4 regions of the Paenibacillus sp. FSL L8-0436 genome follow, and region 3 is predicted to be linked to each of the others. Evidence: predicted binding sites of a transcription regulator. Region 3 holds the regulator's gene; each other region holds the start of a gene.
The links. The regulator Rex, encoded in region 3, represses fermentation and respiration genes when NADH is low (regulators of the CRP and FNR family bind a similar motif). The targets are predictions, from matches to a motif close to TTGTGAAATATTTCACAA.
Positions count from the first base shown of each region.

Region 1: the regulator Rex is predicted to act here: its motif matches at 1,719-1,736, upstream of NSS79_RS33940 (cytochrome ubiquinol oxidase subunit I).
Region 2: the regulator Rex is predicted to act here: its motif matches at 2,020-2,037, upstream of nirB (nitrite reductase large subunit NirB).
Region 4: the regulator Rex is predicted to act here: its motif matches at 1,642-1,659, upstream of NSS79_RS08920 (flavocytochrome c).

Region 1 covers NZ_CP151955.1:7,342,879-7,346,847, forward strand. The annotation lists gene cydB (cytochrome d ubiquinol oxidase subunit II) at 1-214, opposite strand, end outside; gene NSS79_RS33940 (cytochrome ubiquinol oxidase subunit I) at 201-1,604, opposite strand; gene NSS79_RS33945 (cold-shock protein) at 1,829-2,059, opposite strand; gene NSS79_RS33950 (cold-shock protein) at 2,262-2,462, opposite strand; gene NSS79_RS33955 (trypsin-like peptidase domain-containing protein) at 2,850-3,969, opposite strand, start outside.
Region 2 covers NZ_CP151955.1:5,161,529-5,165,497, forward strand. The annotation lists gene nirB (nitrite reductase large subunit NirB) at 1-1,915, opposite strand, end outside; gene NSS79_RS23765 (hypothetical protein) at 2,142-2,840, opposite strand; gene ric (iron-sulfur cluster repair di-iron protein) at 3,037-3,705, opposite strand; gene NSS79_RS23775 (MerR family transcriptional regulator) at 3,900-3,969, opposite strand, start outside.
Region 3 covers NZ_CP151955.1:4,863,852-4,867,820, forward strand. The annotation lists gene NSS79_RS22340 (DUF5590 domain-containing protein) at 1-497, opposite strand, end outside; gene NSS79_RS22345 (amidohydrolase) at 559-1,860, opposite strand; gene NSS79_RS22350 (redox-sensing transcriptional repressor Rex) at 1,847-2,539, opposite strand; gene dinG (ATP-dependent DNA helicase DinG) at 2,629-3,969, opposite strand, start outside.
Region 4 covers NZ_CP151955.1:1,965,205-1,969,173, reverse strand. The annotation lists gene NSS79_RS08925 (FAD-dependent oxidoreductase) at 1-3, shown strand, start outside; gene NSS79_RS08920 (flavocytochrome c) at 74-1,624, opposite strand; gene NSS79_RS08915 (serine hydrolase domain-containing protein) at 1,779-3,296, opposite strand; gene NSS79_RS08910 (M14 family metallocarboxypeptidase) at 3,556-3,969, opposite strand, start outside.

The sequences.
Region 1 (3,969 bases), 2.5 Mb from region 3:
ACGCAGCGAACATCGCGCCCGCCCCCGTCAGCAGCCATACCTCATTCGCATCCCAGAACGGCCCGATCGAGTTGATTAGCACCCGGCGTTCCGTATCATTCTTGGCCAGGAACTGCGTTTCCATTCCTACGCCGAAGTCGAAGCCTTCCAGGAAGAAAAACCCGATAAATAATACCGCAATCAGCACAAACCACAATTCATTAAGAGAAAGCATGCGATCCCTCCTTATTATATGGATCATGCGACTGACCGTGATCGTTATCCATGGCATAAGGGCCTTTTTTGATAACTTTGATGAACAATCCGATCAGCACCGCTCCCAGTATAGCGTAGATCGCCGTAAAGGAGATCACCGAGAACAGCACCTGTCCAGCCGATATATTAGGAGACACACTGTCTTCTGTCGTCATTAATCCGAATACCGTCCAAGGCTGACGTCCGATCTCTGTCATGATCCAGCCTGCAGTATTGGCAATTGGCGGAAGCAGCAGCCCCCAGAACATGAACCGCATAAACCAGGTGTTCGGACGTTCCATCTTTTTGCGCCACATCAGATACATCGCATACATGCCGAGCACAATCATCAGCGTGCCTGCGACCACCATGATCCGGAAGCTCCAGAACGTCGTACGCACAGGCGGGATATAATCCCCCGGGCCGTACTTTTGTTCATATTCCGCCTGCAGCGTGTTCATCCCTTTAACTTCACCGGAGAACTTACTGTAGGACAGGAAACTCAGCATATAAGGAATCTTGATTTCCCCGGAGTTTGATTTATTGTCAGGATCGATAAAAGCACTGGCTGTCCAAGCCGCAGGGTCACCACTGTCCTCCCAAAGGGCTTCCGTAGCTGCCATCTTCATCGGCTGTGTCTCTACCAGATACTGCGCTTGGGCATGACCTGCAACGGCTACCCCCATGGAGGAGACAATGCCGACAATCGCGGCAATTTCGAACGATTTTCTAAAGAAAGGCACATCCTGCTTCTTGAGCATTTTATAGGCACTGATACCCGTTACCAAAAATGCCCCTGTAGCGTAAGCCGCGAGCACCGTATGCGGGAATTCCACCAGCAATTGCCCGTTTGTAATCAAAGCCAGGAAATCATTCATTTCGGCCCGGCCATTATTCATCGCAAAACCAACAGGGTGCTGCATAAAAGAATTGGCTGCGAGAATCCAGAATGCCGATAACATCGTCCCCAGTGCTACCATCCAGATGGACAGTAAATGAATCTTCTTGGAAACTTTGTCCCAGCCGAAAATCCATAAGCCGATAAATGTAGACTCCAGGAAAAACGCCAGCAGCGCTTCAATCGCAAGTGGAGCCCCAAATACATCCCCGACAAAGCGGGAATAATCGGACCAGTTCATTCCGAACTGGAATTCCTGCAATATCCCTGTTACTACCCCTACTGCGAAGTTAATGAGAAATAGCTTTCCCCAAAACTGCGCCATTCTTTTGTACTCATCGTTGCCTTTTCGGACATACATCGTCTCCATGATCGCGATCAAGAGTGCAAGTCCAATAGATACCGGTACAAAGAAGTAATGAAAGATCGTCGTCGACGCAAATTGTATACGCGACAGCATAACTGTATCCATGTTTCTTCCCCTTTCTTCTCTCCATTCGTTATGTCTATTCTGTCAAAAATTTAAAGCTTAAAGTGTGATAATTATCACATTATACACCCGGATTGGGGCTAAAAAACAATAAATTTGTGACAAATATCACAATATTACGTTCAGAAAGCAAAAAAAATAAGACGGTTTTACCGTCTTGTATTTGTTCGTCGTTCTATAGAAAGCTTGACTCATAAAGGCATTGGTTAGGTAATCGAAATACCCTTCTTCAGCGATTTGAGATCGCCATTAGAATTAAGCAATTGCGGCAGCATCTTCATGCTGCGAACCATTGGGGCATGACAGAGACGGCAAGAAGGCGCATGTTCAAATGCGAAATTATCCCTCATCCATCCGTTGCATCCATCATTGGTACAGGCCCAAATTGCGGTATTTTCTTCCGGTACTTCCTCTAAAGGCTTCTTCCGGTAGTTCATTGCCGTTCCTCCCTTCCTTTATGTTACAAGTTGAGAAACAAGTAAAAAAGCATCCAATTATATTCTTTCTAAGATGCTTACAAATCATTCATTTGCAGTTGCTCTACTTCAAGATCATGTTGTGGTTTCATGATGATATAGCAGTTGATCTTATAAAAAAAGACCGTCCCAACTTGCAAAAGCGGGGACGGTGCTTCTATTATTACAGTTTTACAACGTTTTCGGCTTGTGGTCCGCGGTTGCCTTGAACAACGTTGAATTCAACACGTTGGCCTTCGTCCAAAGTTTTGAAGCCGTCGCCAGTAATTGCGCTAAAGTGAACGAATACGTCGCTTCCGCCTTCAACTTCGATGAAACCGAATCCTTTTTCTGCGTTGAACCATTTAACTGTACCTGTTTGCATGTGTGTTACCTCCACAAATTTAAATTAATATGTTCTTTTTATCTTCAAACAAAGAAAAAATTCACACATTGAAAAAGGTTGTATTTGCATTGACAGCCCTTTTCAATACGAGAATTAGGTATCAAATGTATGATTAATCTCATGTTACCACACCAGAGTTACAAAGGCAAGCCAACATCCGAATATATCCGTATTTCCCCTTATAAGGTGTTGTTCCCAATGTAAGGGCTACCAGTCTTTATAAAAAGGGGGGTTTGCATCCATATTAAGTAATATACCCAGATGATGTGACTTCGAAACGGATGCCGTCCTTAATTTTATAATAAGGACGGCTGGGCCGTCTCGCTTAATTGACTGCCACATTATTATATACGGCTAATGCCGCTTTTATTCCTTTTGTTTTTCAAGAAGTTTCACCGTCACCTGTTTTACCTCTCCGTTGCGGTAATAAGTAATCTTCAGATCATCTCCGATTTTGGTGTGATCATACAGATACTTGCGCAGCGAAAGGGTCGATGTGATCGGTTCATTGTCAAACTTGGTAATCACATCATTGAACTGCAGTCCTGCATCCTTGGCCGGCCCTACCGCATCCAGCACAACTACTCCGTCTTTAACGGTGGTTGGCAGATTAAGCTCCTTGCGCTGGTCTTCTGCGAGCGGCACATAAGGGTTATTCAAATCTACAGAATACACTCCGAGATAAGAGCGGGCAATCTTCCCGTTAGCCTCAAGCTCACCCGCCGTTTCCATAACATGATTGGCCGGGATGGCAAAACCAAGTCCCTCCACGCCTGTATCGGAAATCTTCATTGTATTAATACCAATCACCTTGCCGTCCAGATCGACCAGCGCGCCTCCGCTGTTGCCCTCGTTAATTGCAGCATCGGTCTGAATGACTTCTTGTTCCCAGTCATAGACACCGTCCTGGTTCAGTGATACGGGAATGGTCCGTTCTGTGTAGCTGACAATCCCCGAGGTCAAGCTATCGCCGAGTCCCAGCGGATTGCCGATAGCAATGACTGTCTCCCCAAACCGCAGCTTGGAGGAATCACCAATCTGGGCGACTGTGGTAATGCCTTTGGCATCAATGGAGAGCACTGCGATATCACTTACTTTATCCGTACCCACAAGTGTTGCCTTGCGTGTCTCACCATCCACCGTAACCACTTCCAGCTTGCCGAAGCCCTCAATCACATGATTATTGGTAATAATAAAGGCCTTGTTATCGTCCTTCTTATAGATCACTCCCGAGCCAAGTGCCGACTCGTCGAGAATGTTGAGTTCCTTGTTATCTTCTTTATGATTAATTATGCTCACAACGGCCGGCCGGACAAGCGCCGCAGCCTGAACAATCCGTTCATACGGGTCACCGCTGCTTGCAGTCACCTTCTCGATCACTTTCGGCTGCTCCGCCTTCTCCTGTGTCAACTGGCCTGTAGCCAGACTGAACAGAAGCACTGCAACCACCGCACTGATCACTGAGCTAATGACAGACACCTGCCAA
Region 2 (3,969 bases), 300 kb from region 3:
AAGTTTTTACCGTACGAAGCGATTTCGCATAGCCATAACCGGAAGGCATATCCAGCTCCTCCCATACTTTAGGCACATCCTCTTTTTGGATACCGACCAGATCCAGACGCTGACCACCGGTCACTTTTACAACCTTCACGTTATATTTCAAGGAAACATCAGCAATTCGTCTCAGGTCTTCCGGTGTAGTTACACCGCCGTACATCCGTGGAATAACGGTGAAGGTGCCGTCTTTCTGGATGTTCGCACTCATCCGTTCGTTGACGAACCGCGATTCCTTCTCATCCTCATGGGTATCCGGGTAGATCATGCCGAGATAATAGTTCACAGCCGGACGACATTTGGAGCAGCCTTCTGCTTGTTTCCAGCCCAGCACATTCATAACCTCTTTGGTCGTTTTCAAGCCTTTAGCGGTAATCTCTGCTACAATCTCATCGCGGCTCAAGGTGGTGCATCCGCAAATCCCCTGCTTCGCACTTTCCTGGAAGCTGTCACCGAGAACAAACTGCAGAATCTGCTCGACAACCGGCTTGCAGCCACCGCAGGAGCGGGTAGCTCCGGTGCACGCTTTAATTTCGTCTACCGTGGTAAAACCATTCTCCGTAACGGCATCAACGATCGCCTTCTTGGTCACGCCGTTGCAGCCGCAGACGATCTCCTCATCAGCCATCGTTTCGACTGACAAGCCTTTTTTCGCACTTCCTCCGCCGCAGCAGCCCGTGCCCATTACTTCGCCATAAATTTCGTCGGTCATTTCGGTGCCCTGCTTGACCAGCTTCTGCAGACTGGCGGATTCAGTTACATCGCCGAACAGGACTGCACCGACAATAATATTGTTTCTGAGCAGAATTTTCTTATAGGTTCTCTTCCATTCATCTTTAGCCGAAATGACGGTATGCTCCGCTGTTTCAGTGAAATCACCGGCAGAAAAGACATCCACACCCGAGATCTTCAGCTTGGTGGCTACGACAGAACCTTCATACGGCTGGGTGGAGGCGCCGCACAAATGCTTCGCCAGCACCATCCCCTGCTCGAACAGTGGAGCTACCAGCCCGTAGCAAGTGCCGCGGTGCTCCGTACATTCTCCTACAGAATAGACATTCGCCATCGAGGTCTGGAGATAATCGTTCACGACAATTCCGCGGTTAACTGTGATGCCGCTGTCTTTAGCCAGTTGGACATTCGGTTTGATTCCGACCGCCATCACTACAAAATCTGATTGCAGCTCGGTTCCATCACTGAAACGCAGGCCGTCTACCCGTTCCTCCCCGGTCAGCTCAACCGTCTGTTTTCCCATGGCAAACTTCACGCCCTGTCGTTCAAGCTCAGCTTGAAGCATGGAGGAAGCAGTATGGTCAAGCTGACGCTCCATCAAATCCTCCAGCAGATGCACGACGGTAACATCCATGCCGAGGTTCACAAGTCCTTTGGCTGCTTCAAGACCAAGCAGTCCGCCGCCAATCACCGCCGCTGTGCGGTATTGCTGTGCTGCAGCCAGCATGGCGTCGCAATCCGCAATGTCGCGGAAGCCTACAACTCCATCCTTTGTGCTGCCCGGTACCGGCAGAATGAATGAATTTGAACCTGTTGCAATAATAACTTTATCGTAAGGAACCGACATTCCATTATCTGTAATGATCTGACGGGAGGCTTCATCAATCCGGACAACAGTGGTTCCAGTATGCAGAGTAATATGGTTATCCTCGTACCACTGCCGGTCGTTCAGAATGATATCCTCAATGCTCTTGCTTCCTTCGAGGACATAGGACAGCATTATCCGGTTGTAGTTCGGATGAGGCTCGCTTCCAAAGATCGTAATATCATAAGTGCCGCCAAGCTTAAGGATCTGTTCGATAGTACCTACGCCAGCCATACCATTCCCTATCAAAACTAACTTTTCTCTCTCCACGGTCACTGTTAAGACCCTCCTCAATGCTTCTGGATTTCTTCATATACTTATCTGATAACAAAATTATACGTTTTAAATTTGAAGAGCATTTGTGATTGAAATCACAATAAATGTGAATGTTTTCACATATTTTTATGCCAGCATATGTAAGGTTTTTTGGTGATAGAAAAATAGCCCGCTCCCCTTAATCTTCCTCTTGCATTAAGGACAACTGGCTATGTTATTTATCACCTTACCGGAGAACCAGTGAAATCTCGAGTATATCTTGAGGTCTGAGCTTCATATCAATTCCGCTGTCAAGCAGCGTTTTGTCGTTCACCTTCAGCTTCCAGTCTTCACTGGTGAGCGGAGTATATCCCATAACCGTGAGTACCGTCTTGTTGTCTTCCGCCAACCGAACAATTCCGCTACTTTTCAGCAGACCCCGGACAGACAGATCCTCGCTATAGGATAAAATATGCGAATGTGTCAGATCGGGCTGCTCGCTCCCGCCGTTCACTACAAGAATGATGGGCAGAAGCGGGGCATCTCCGGCTGCCGGCTTCGCAGTAATTACAATCGCCTGTTCACGCGAGACTGGACTATTCCAATCGGTTATGATTTTGCCGCCAAGCTGAATCTGCCAGATCATGTCCGGGGCAAGAAATATTTTATTGACTGCCAATATGCTAAATCCGTCTTCGGCAAAAGTAACAACACCGCTACTCTTCAGCAATTCTATAAGCGTTATTCCCGGCTTGTAGGCTTCGCTGAGCAGTCTCCCCGAGTTCCCTGCCAGCTCATTATCACCGGCCATCAGTGAAAAAGTAGGGCCTGCAGCCCCGGCTGCGGCATTGTTTCCGTTCGCATCTGAACCAAATGACGAGCATCCGCCTACCGTCGCAATGATAATTAATCCTAACCATAAAAGCCACAGAAATTTCGTGGACATTCCCGGCACCGCCCTCTTCCGCCCGATCATAACCTCAATCATTTTCTCAGGTCTTTAGTCATTATGTATACTATCTTTTAAGAATAACGCAAACTAGCTTTGTTCTCAAACGATAAATTCCGGGCGTTAATCAGGCAGCGGAGCGGTCAGAAGAAAAAAAGTCCCCGCAGGGACTTTGAGAACAGCGTGCTCAATTTTACTGATAACGCAGGAACAGGATATTATTCTCCAGATGCACATGCTCGAAGGTCATTCCCTCTAGCTCCTCCAGGCGGGCATAGGTCAGGCGGTAGGTTGTGCAGGCATGCTCTGGCGGAGTGAAGTCGTTCGTAACTCTGCGGAGCTCCCGCAAAATCTCACCGGCTCCGTCATGCTCTTCTTCCAGCGTATGCAGCAGCCCGCGCAGCTCGGCCAATCCTTCTTCGCTCGGATTCTCGGAGTACGCCAGCATCTTAGGAAACTCAGATTCCTCCTCCTTCGCTGTATGCTGCAGCAAATCTTCCCGCAGAAGGTTAAATAACCGGTAAACTTCGGCCAGATGCGGAGAATCCTCGCCATGGACGCGGAATACCTTGGTTACATTCTGACTGATCAGGGGCAGCTCTTCGCGCAAGTAGCGGTGATGCTTGCTCACAATATACTCAACCAGCTCAGCGGAAGATGCCTCATTCCAGGCAGTATCTACATCAAGCACAGGATGCTCTTTCAGCAGCTTATGCAGATCTGCAAGCAGTGTCTCCGGGTCAAGCCCTTTCTCAGCTGCCACTTCGGCCAGCGCCTTTGCGCCTCCGCAGCAGAAATCGATCCGCTGTCCCTTGAAATAATCTGCCGCCTTCGGGAATTGCAGTACAATATCTCTGACCATGTCCGCTCCGGTAAACTGGATAGGCGCTGCCGCAGAACTGTTTTCCGCATTGTCCTGTGTTCCTGTAATTGTATTATTGAATTGATTGGCCGTCATGATGGCCCCTCCCTTACGTAATTGGTTTCTGTTACCCTTCCACCTTAACGCCCAGAGAAGCCCAAGCTAGTGATTGAACGCACTGAATATATAAAATTTTATTGAACGTCAAATGTAATATTTGATAACTTTGAAAATTCCGAAAGCTCTTCGACTTTTTCATTATAA
Region 3 (3,969 bases):
CCATCACCGATTGCTGTACCATCCGCAAAACGAAAGAACTTGTAATAATAATGTCCTTCCTGCTTGTAAAAAAGCTGCCAGGCGTATTCTCCATTATATACACCCGGAAGCAGCCGTTTAATATCGATGCCGGGCAGCTGGGAGGCTATGATGGAGCGGATTTGCTTCTCCGAGGTTCCTTTGGCCAGCTCTTCCGCATAAACTCCGTTATCACCGCCGGCCGGCTTGCCGTCCACGGTGAAACGTACCCACACCATCAGATCCGTACCGGCTTTATTTTTTCCCGTCAGCACCCAGTACACCGAATTTTCGTCCCATACCGATTTCTGCGCCTTGGATATCTCAGTAAGTCCCGCCCGGGTCTTGGCAACTTCTTTGGCCGCGTTGCGTTCATTCCATTGGTCCTTCATGATATAGGCATAAAATTGGCTTAGACCGAACAAAATGAGCAGAAACAGAGCGATCCCCAGCAGAAGCCATTTTTTCCTTTTCCTCAAAATGCAGCTTCCTTTCCTTAATATATGAAACGTCATAAAGTCAACTGCGGCGGCAGTCGAATTACCGCTTCAGCAGCCCTTCAAAAGTTTCTTGCGCCTTGCGGCGGATTTCTTCCTCGTCCAGTGTCAGGCACTGACCATGCTTCACAACCTGCTTGCCGTTCACCCAGACATGCTCGACATCCTTGGCGCTGGCCGAATACACGGCGTGGGAGAGCAAGTCGCTATGCGGCAGTAAATGGGGCTGATCGATATCAATTGCAATAAAGTCAGCCTTCATCCCCGCTGCAAGGCGGCCCACCTGGTTCAGGAAGACCGATTCCGCCCCATATTGCGTAGCCATCAGCAGCGCTTCCGGTGCCGGAACTGCGGTAGGATCACCGCTGACTCCCTTATGGATCAATGCTGCAAGCCGCATTTCCTCGAACATATCGAGATTATTGTTGCTTGCCGCCCCGTCCGTACCGAGCGAAACTTTGACTCCGGCTCTCAGCAGCTCAGGCACCCGTGCAACCCCGCTGGCAAGCTTCAGGTTACTTCCCGGGTTATGGGACACACCCACCTTGTGGCGGGCGAGGATTTCGATCTCCTCATCGTTCAGGTGGACACCATGGGCGATTAAGGACGGGCGGGTGAACATCCCCAGCTTCTCCAGGTGCGCTACAGGACGCAGGCCGTAATCAGCGGCATTCTGCTCCACTTCACGCAGCGTTTCCGACATATGCGTATGCATCGGCAGGTCCAGGTCATGTGCCGCCTGCACAAACCGCATGAAAAAGTCCGGAGGACAAGTATACGGGGCATGCGGTGAAATCATGGTTGTAATTCTGCCGTCAGCCTTGCCGTGCCAGTTGCGGGCAAACGCAACAGCTTCCGCAAGCTTCTGATTCTGCACTTCTTCAGGACATAGACCAATAACACCGCGCATCAGCACCGCACGGATGCCGGAGTGCTCGACCACCTCGGCCACCCGGTCCATGTGATCATACATATCCAAAAAGGTGGTTGTGCCGCCTTTCAGCATTTCCAGAACAGATAAGGAAGTGCCCCAGTAGACATCATCTCCGGTAAACTTCTCCTCCATCGGCCACATTTTCTCCTGCAGCCAGGCTTGAAGGACCATATCATCCCCGTAGCCGCGCAGCAGCGACATCGCAGCATGGCCATGGGTATTGACCAGACCCGGCATGAACAGCAGCCGGCTGCCGTCGAGCGTCACTGTGCCTTCTTCAATAACGGGCTTCTCTTCCCCTATGTATGTGATCAAATCATTTTCTATAGTCATATAACCGCTCAGGACCGGCTTCTCGCTTCCGGGAACCAGAAAACGTCCGTTTGCAATTATCATCTTATTGCTGCTCATCTGTAATTCCTTCCTTTCCATCATGTAAATAATACGCCAGACTTTGCAGGTCAGTCGTAAAGTCAGCAGCATGAATCCGGATGGTTGAAGGTGTCTTCAGAATGACCGGTGCAAAATTCAGGATCGCCTCGATGCCCGATTCTACCAGAATATCAGCTACATTCTGTGCTTCGCTGTCCGGTACAGTGATGATCCCGATCCGGATTCCCTGATCACGGATGGTCTGACCCAGCTCTTCCATCGGCTGAACCGTAAGAGAGTTGATCTTTTGTCCAATCTTGGGAGCGTAAGAATCAAATACAGCGGTGATTTTCATAGTATCCTTCAGATAAGCATTGTAATTGGACAAGGCATGACCGAGGTTACCGGCACCTACCAGGGCCACATTGATTTGTTGATCCAGCTTCAGAATGTGACGGATCTTTTCGATGAGATAAGACACGTCATATCCAATGCCTTTTCTGCCGAAATCACCAAAATAGGCCAGATCCTTACGAATCTGCGCCGGATTAAGGTCCAGCTTCTGCCCGAGTTCCTGAGAAGAAACGGTTGAGATTTCACGCTTTTGGAGATCGTTCAGGAAACGCAGGTACACTGGGAGTCTGCGAACGACGGCCTCCGATATTTTATCCGATTTCATGTTTTCTCCTCCTAATTTAGAATTGCACTGACGCGATATCGTATGACAACCACGTGCAGTGCCCGCTCTGCGAACGGGACACAGCCCATGGTACAAAGAGATGGAAAAAATTTATAAACGATGACAGATTAGGAAACGCCGCCCTCTTCAAGCCATTCCGCAATCCGCGGAACCATCTGATCGGTAAGCATGTGCTCCATCTTCGGACCAGGGAGTGAATACAGGAAGTACTTCCCGTAATAAGCTTCGATAACCCTGGTATCATATACAATAACAATTCCCCGGTCCTGCGCTGTGCGAACCAATCGCCCAAAACCCTGTTTGAACCGGATCACTGCTTGTGGAACAGACATTTTCATAAAAGGATTCTTCTTCTGGGCCTGCAGAAGCTCCGCCTTTGCCTCGGCAAGCGGATGATTCGGCGGCTGAAACGGCAGCCTTACAATCGCAAGACAGGTCAGCGCCTCGCCAGGGATGTCGACTCCTTCCCAGAAACTGCTTGTTCCAAGCAATACCGATGCAGAGCTGTCCTGAAAACGCCGGATCAGCTTGCTGCGGCTGCCTCCTTCCACACCCTGGCCCAGAACCGTAATGTCCTGGGAAGCCAAGGCCTCTTTCAGCGGATCATAAACCTGGCGTAGCATTTTGTAGGAGGTGAACAGCACCAGCATCCGCCCCTTGGTCGCCGCCGCCGCTTCAGCCAGCGAATGCACCAGCTTGTCTACAAAACGCGCATCGCCTACGCTGCCCTTAACACTGGGAAAATCGCGCGGGATGACAAGCAGCGCCTGTTCACGGTACTTGAACGGTGAAGGCAGCAGCGCTGTCATGAGACGCCCTTGCTCAGAGGCTTCAGAAAGACCAAGGTTGTCAATCATGAACTGAAAGGACTTGTCGACCGATAACGTGGCAGACGTCAGCACTATGCTCTTCTTCTTGTCGAAGAACAGATCCTTGAGCTGGCTGCTTACATCGACAGGCACGGCGTAGAGCTGAAGCGACTTGCCCCGGTAGTTGCCGCTCCCTTCCATCCAGTACACGATATTATCGTCACTGAGACCCATAAAGAAACGGATTTGTTCCCGGATGGATGCCAAATCCTTGAACAAGCCTCCGATATCGGTCACCAGGCTGTCCGAAGACGACTGACTCTCCGTGTCGCGCATCTCGCTGAGCATTTTGTCACCTCTGCGGATGATGTCGCTCAAGGCTAAGTGCAGCGTATTCTCCAGCGCCGCCAGCTCTTCCCAATCTTTAGGCTTGCTGCCGGGAAGCAGGCGTGTGACCAGCTGGCCGGCTTCACCTGCCGCTGCATCGCTGCGTTCGGGCAATAGGCCGAACAGCTTGTCGCTTAGTGTATCCCAAGTTTCCTTTACGGTAAGCAGGTCAGGATAGATTTTATCGATTACGCTGCTCCACTCCGAAGCCTGCTCACTGCCCGAGGACTGCAGAGTCTGGCGCAGTGCCGG
Region 4 (3,969 bases), 2.9 Mb from region 3:
TAAAAGCAGCAAAAAGCTTGGGCTCTGTTGAGCCCAAGCTTTTGTTTTGCCTAATAGAAGAGGTATTGATTGCTTATTGTGCTTTGACGAATTCAGCAGCTTTAATACCCGCCTGACGGCCAAAAATAATGATTTCCGCTACAGAGTTGCCGCCGATCCGGTTTTGTCCGTGCAGTCCGCCTACAACTTCCCCAGCCGCAAACAGTCCTGTAATAGGTTTGCCGTCTTTATTCAGTACTTCTGTGTTCGTGTTGATTTTTACGCCGCCCATGGTGTAATGGATCCCTGGGCCGATTTTAATCGCATAGTATGGCGCACCGGACAAGTCGTTGTCCATTCCTGTAGTTCTGCCGAATTCAGCATCCTTTTTATTCTTCACCGAGCTGTTCCAGGTATCCAGTGTCTTTTGCAGCTGATCTGCCGGGACATTCATTTCTTTGGCCAATGCCTCGATAGAATCTCCTTGGATCACAAAGCCCATCTTTTCGTACTGTTCAATCGCTTTAACACGGGTCTTTACGCCGGAATCAAATACAAGGAAAGCCGATTTCTCTGGAAGTGTATTGATTGCAGCTGTGACTTTGTCCCGCGTGTCCAGTTCATTGGTGAACCGTTTGCCTTCACTTGAGACAAGCAGAGCGCCTTCACCGCGGACAGCTTCCCCAATGAGATAGGATTTGTCCTGCTGCACCGTCGGGTGAACCTGAATTTGATCCATATCGACTGTCGTGCCGCCGAGTTTCTCAATCATCTGGATGCCGTCACCGGTGCTGCCGATCTGGTTTGTAGTCACATATCCTTCCAAGTCAGGTCTCACTTTAGAAATCATATCCATATTCGCGCCGAAACCGCCGGTCGTCACAATAACAGCAGCCGCTGTAATGGTTTTCTCATCCTTTTGGTTAAAGAGGACTTTGACGCCGTTTGCCTTGCCGTCTTTTTCAGTTATCTCCTTAACATCCGCGTTCACAAAAAGCGGGATGCCTTTTTCTTGTACGTTTTTCACCAAACCTTTAACAAGGTATTGTCCGACCGCTGAACCATCTTCAGGACGGTGTGTACGTTTTTCCTTCATCCCGCCAGTAATCGTGATGTTGTTCAAGCGAATTCCGATGGAATCCAGCCAATCAATAGCGCTTGCTGAATTGTCAACGAAGAAACGGAGCATTTCTTTATCGTTGGTATCATGACCGCCTTTTAATGTCTCTTCATAAAATAAATCATTGCTGTCTTCAATGCCCTGCTCTTTTTGGAATTTCGTTTGCGAAGCATTCATTCCGGAAGATGACTTTGTTGTGTTCCCGCCGGCAACCGGCATTTTTTCCAAAATAACCGGATTCATGCCCTTTTCTTTTGCTTCAAGTGCAGCAGACATCCCAGCCCCGCCTGCACCGACAATGATAATATCATATTTATCTTTTAATTGATCGAACGGTGTATAGCTTGCTTCGGATGCCCCCGAAACGGCTTCAGTTTCTTTCGGCGCGTTTGTCGCGCTGTTCTTGCTCTTGTTCTCATTTGCGTTGCTGCTGGTATTATTGTTGCTGTTTCCGTTACCGCATCCAGCGATAACAAGCATGACGGAGAGAATGAGAAGAAGAGCAGCTGCTGTTTTCTTTTTCATGTGTAATCTTTGCCCCCTTGTGCATATTTTCACAATAATCATAGCGGCAAAGCTGCTGTTTTTGGAAGCTTACGTAATTAAAAAAAACATTTAGTAACTAAAGTAACTGGATCTTCCGGCTGGAGTGGTCGGCCTCAGGTTCCTCTATTCAATTCTAGCTGGCGATCGTTTTCCCGCTTCCCTTCATTCTGTGCAGACGCAGATTATGAACCAGTACAATCAGCTTGGCAGCACCGATCCCCAGCGATAGGATACTCAGGACAAAGACGAGATGTCCAACTCCAGGCAGAAAGGAGACCACCACTCTCCATGGGGCAAAAATATGACTAGGACCGTATAATACCGTAATCGGCAGCGCTACATTAAACAAAAGCAGACAAAATGCGAATACGCTGATCCGCAACGGGGTAAACCGAAAGCTTTTCTTGCGTTTAATCAGGTTGAAAACCGACACTCCCAGCAAAATTGCCACTGCTGCACAAGCCAGATCAATGAAAATATGGGTACCGGTAATGCTGCCCGTATCCTCGACCGGCTCGCGGCCATGTATAATGTCAAGAATTCCATCAGCCACCATGCTTAATTTGTAGCCGCGGACCAAATAATCATGGGCATTGATCAATACCACAACACCTACGTCCCCGTCCAGCTTCATATCGGCGTGAAAGCTCTCAACATCACCCGCATGCTGAACAATACCATTAATGATCTCCCAGCCCATACCGTATTCACTGCCTTCGGTGGTAGGGTCTTTTATGACCGGCTGATGCATCTCCGCAACACTTTCCGGAGTAGCCACGCTGCGATCATGGAACTTTCCGCCATTGATTTGAGCAATTAAATAATGGTTCATATCTTCTGCGCTTGAGATCAGATAGGCGGACGCAAGCATGGATTGGTTGTCCGGCTGCTCAAAAGGAACCATGAAACCAAAGACGGACTTGTAGCCTGTGGCCAATCCCTGTAGTTTCGCTTCGGGTGTAGAAGTATAACTGTTCTGCATATTCAAAGGAGAATACACATGATCCTGAATATATCCAGCATAAGACTTGCCGGAAACGGCCTGAATAATCCCCCCGAGTATATCGTAATTGGCATTGGAATATTGAAACTTGTTGCCGACGGCCTCAGTTAAAGGTGTATCTTTCAGATTATGTATAAGTTCATCTATCGTTGGCACCGTGTTGGTAAAAGCTGTCCGCCCATGTAAAGTGGACAGTCCGCTGTTCTGATTCAGTAAATGCCGGACCATAATGGTTTTGGACGCTTTCTTGTCGGCAAGCTCGAAGTCAGGCAAATAGCGCTGTACCGGCGCATCCAGGTCAATCTTCCCTTGTTCAACCAATTGCATGATGGCCAGCGCCGTAAACGATTTGGAGACCGAGCCTAGAATAAAAGGGGTTTGCGCTGTAACGGGCTGACCCTCAGGGCCGGAAATTCCATATCCCTTGGTGTAGACGGTCTGGTCTCCCTGCACAATCCCGACCGCCACACCCGGAATATCCAGTTTCTCCCGCATCGTTTCCACAAATTTGTCAATCCGGTCCGCATCTACAGCAAGTGGAGCCGCTTCCGCATGGGCCATCCCCGGTTGCAGTAAGGGCAGCACGCCTGTGACCATAACCAATATAATCATTAATGCTTGGATGATAGTCCGCTGTATTGTTTTCATCTCTCTTAACCTCTTCTCCTGATTCTGTCCCTTCTCTTGTCAGACATATGGATCAAGAATATCCTTTCAACCTTTCTGCTATATTTCGAGAATCTTAAGTTAATCTTAAATTGCCTGGTGCAGATGCTTATGTATGGCTGGAAATGAAAACGGCAGACCTGTAGTTTCGGGTCTGCCGTTTTCGCATGATGTTATGATTTAACTATCACTTCTGCAACACTCACCGTCCAACATTTCCACTGCCTTCTGCAGATCTGCTTTATTCAGTAACGCCGCTGCTTTCCGCTGCGTTACTGTTTTCTTCGGAGGGTGCTCCTCCTTCATTAATGCTATTGCTTTCAGTTTCGGCGCTATTATTTACTTCCTCTGCACCCTGTGACACTGCCGTAGGGTCCGCAGCCTCTACCAGAGTAAGCGAAGTTCCGTCAATCCACCACGTCCCGTTCAAGCTCGAGACCAGCAGCCAATTGGCGTACTTGCCTTTGACCTCTACCTTCTGTGGCGGAAGGCTGCCCGCCTTGGGAGCCAGAAGATCAGGATACTTATACAGCTTTGTTTGTGCATTCAATTGAGCAGTAGCTTCTACTGCCTCCACGACAGCCAATGTTCCAGGTGCAGGACAAATCCAACCCACACCGCTGCCGTACTTGATCTGGAACCAGTTTCCCTTACG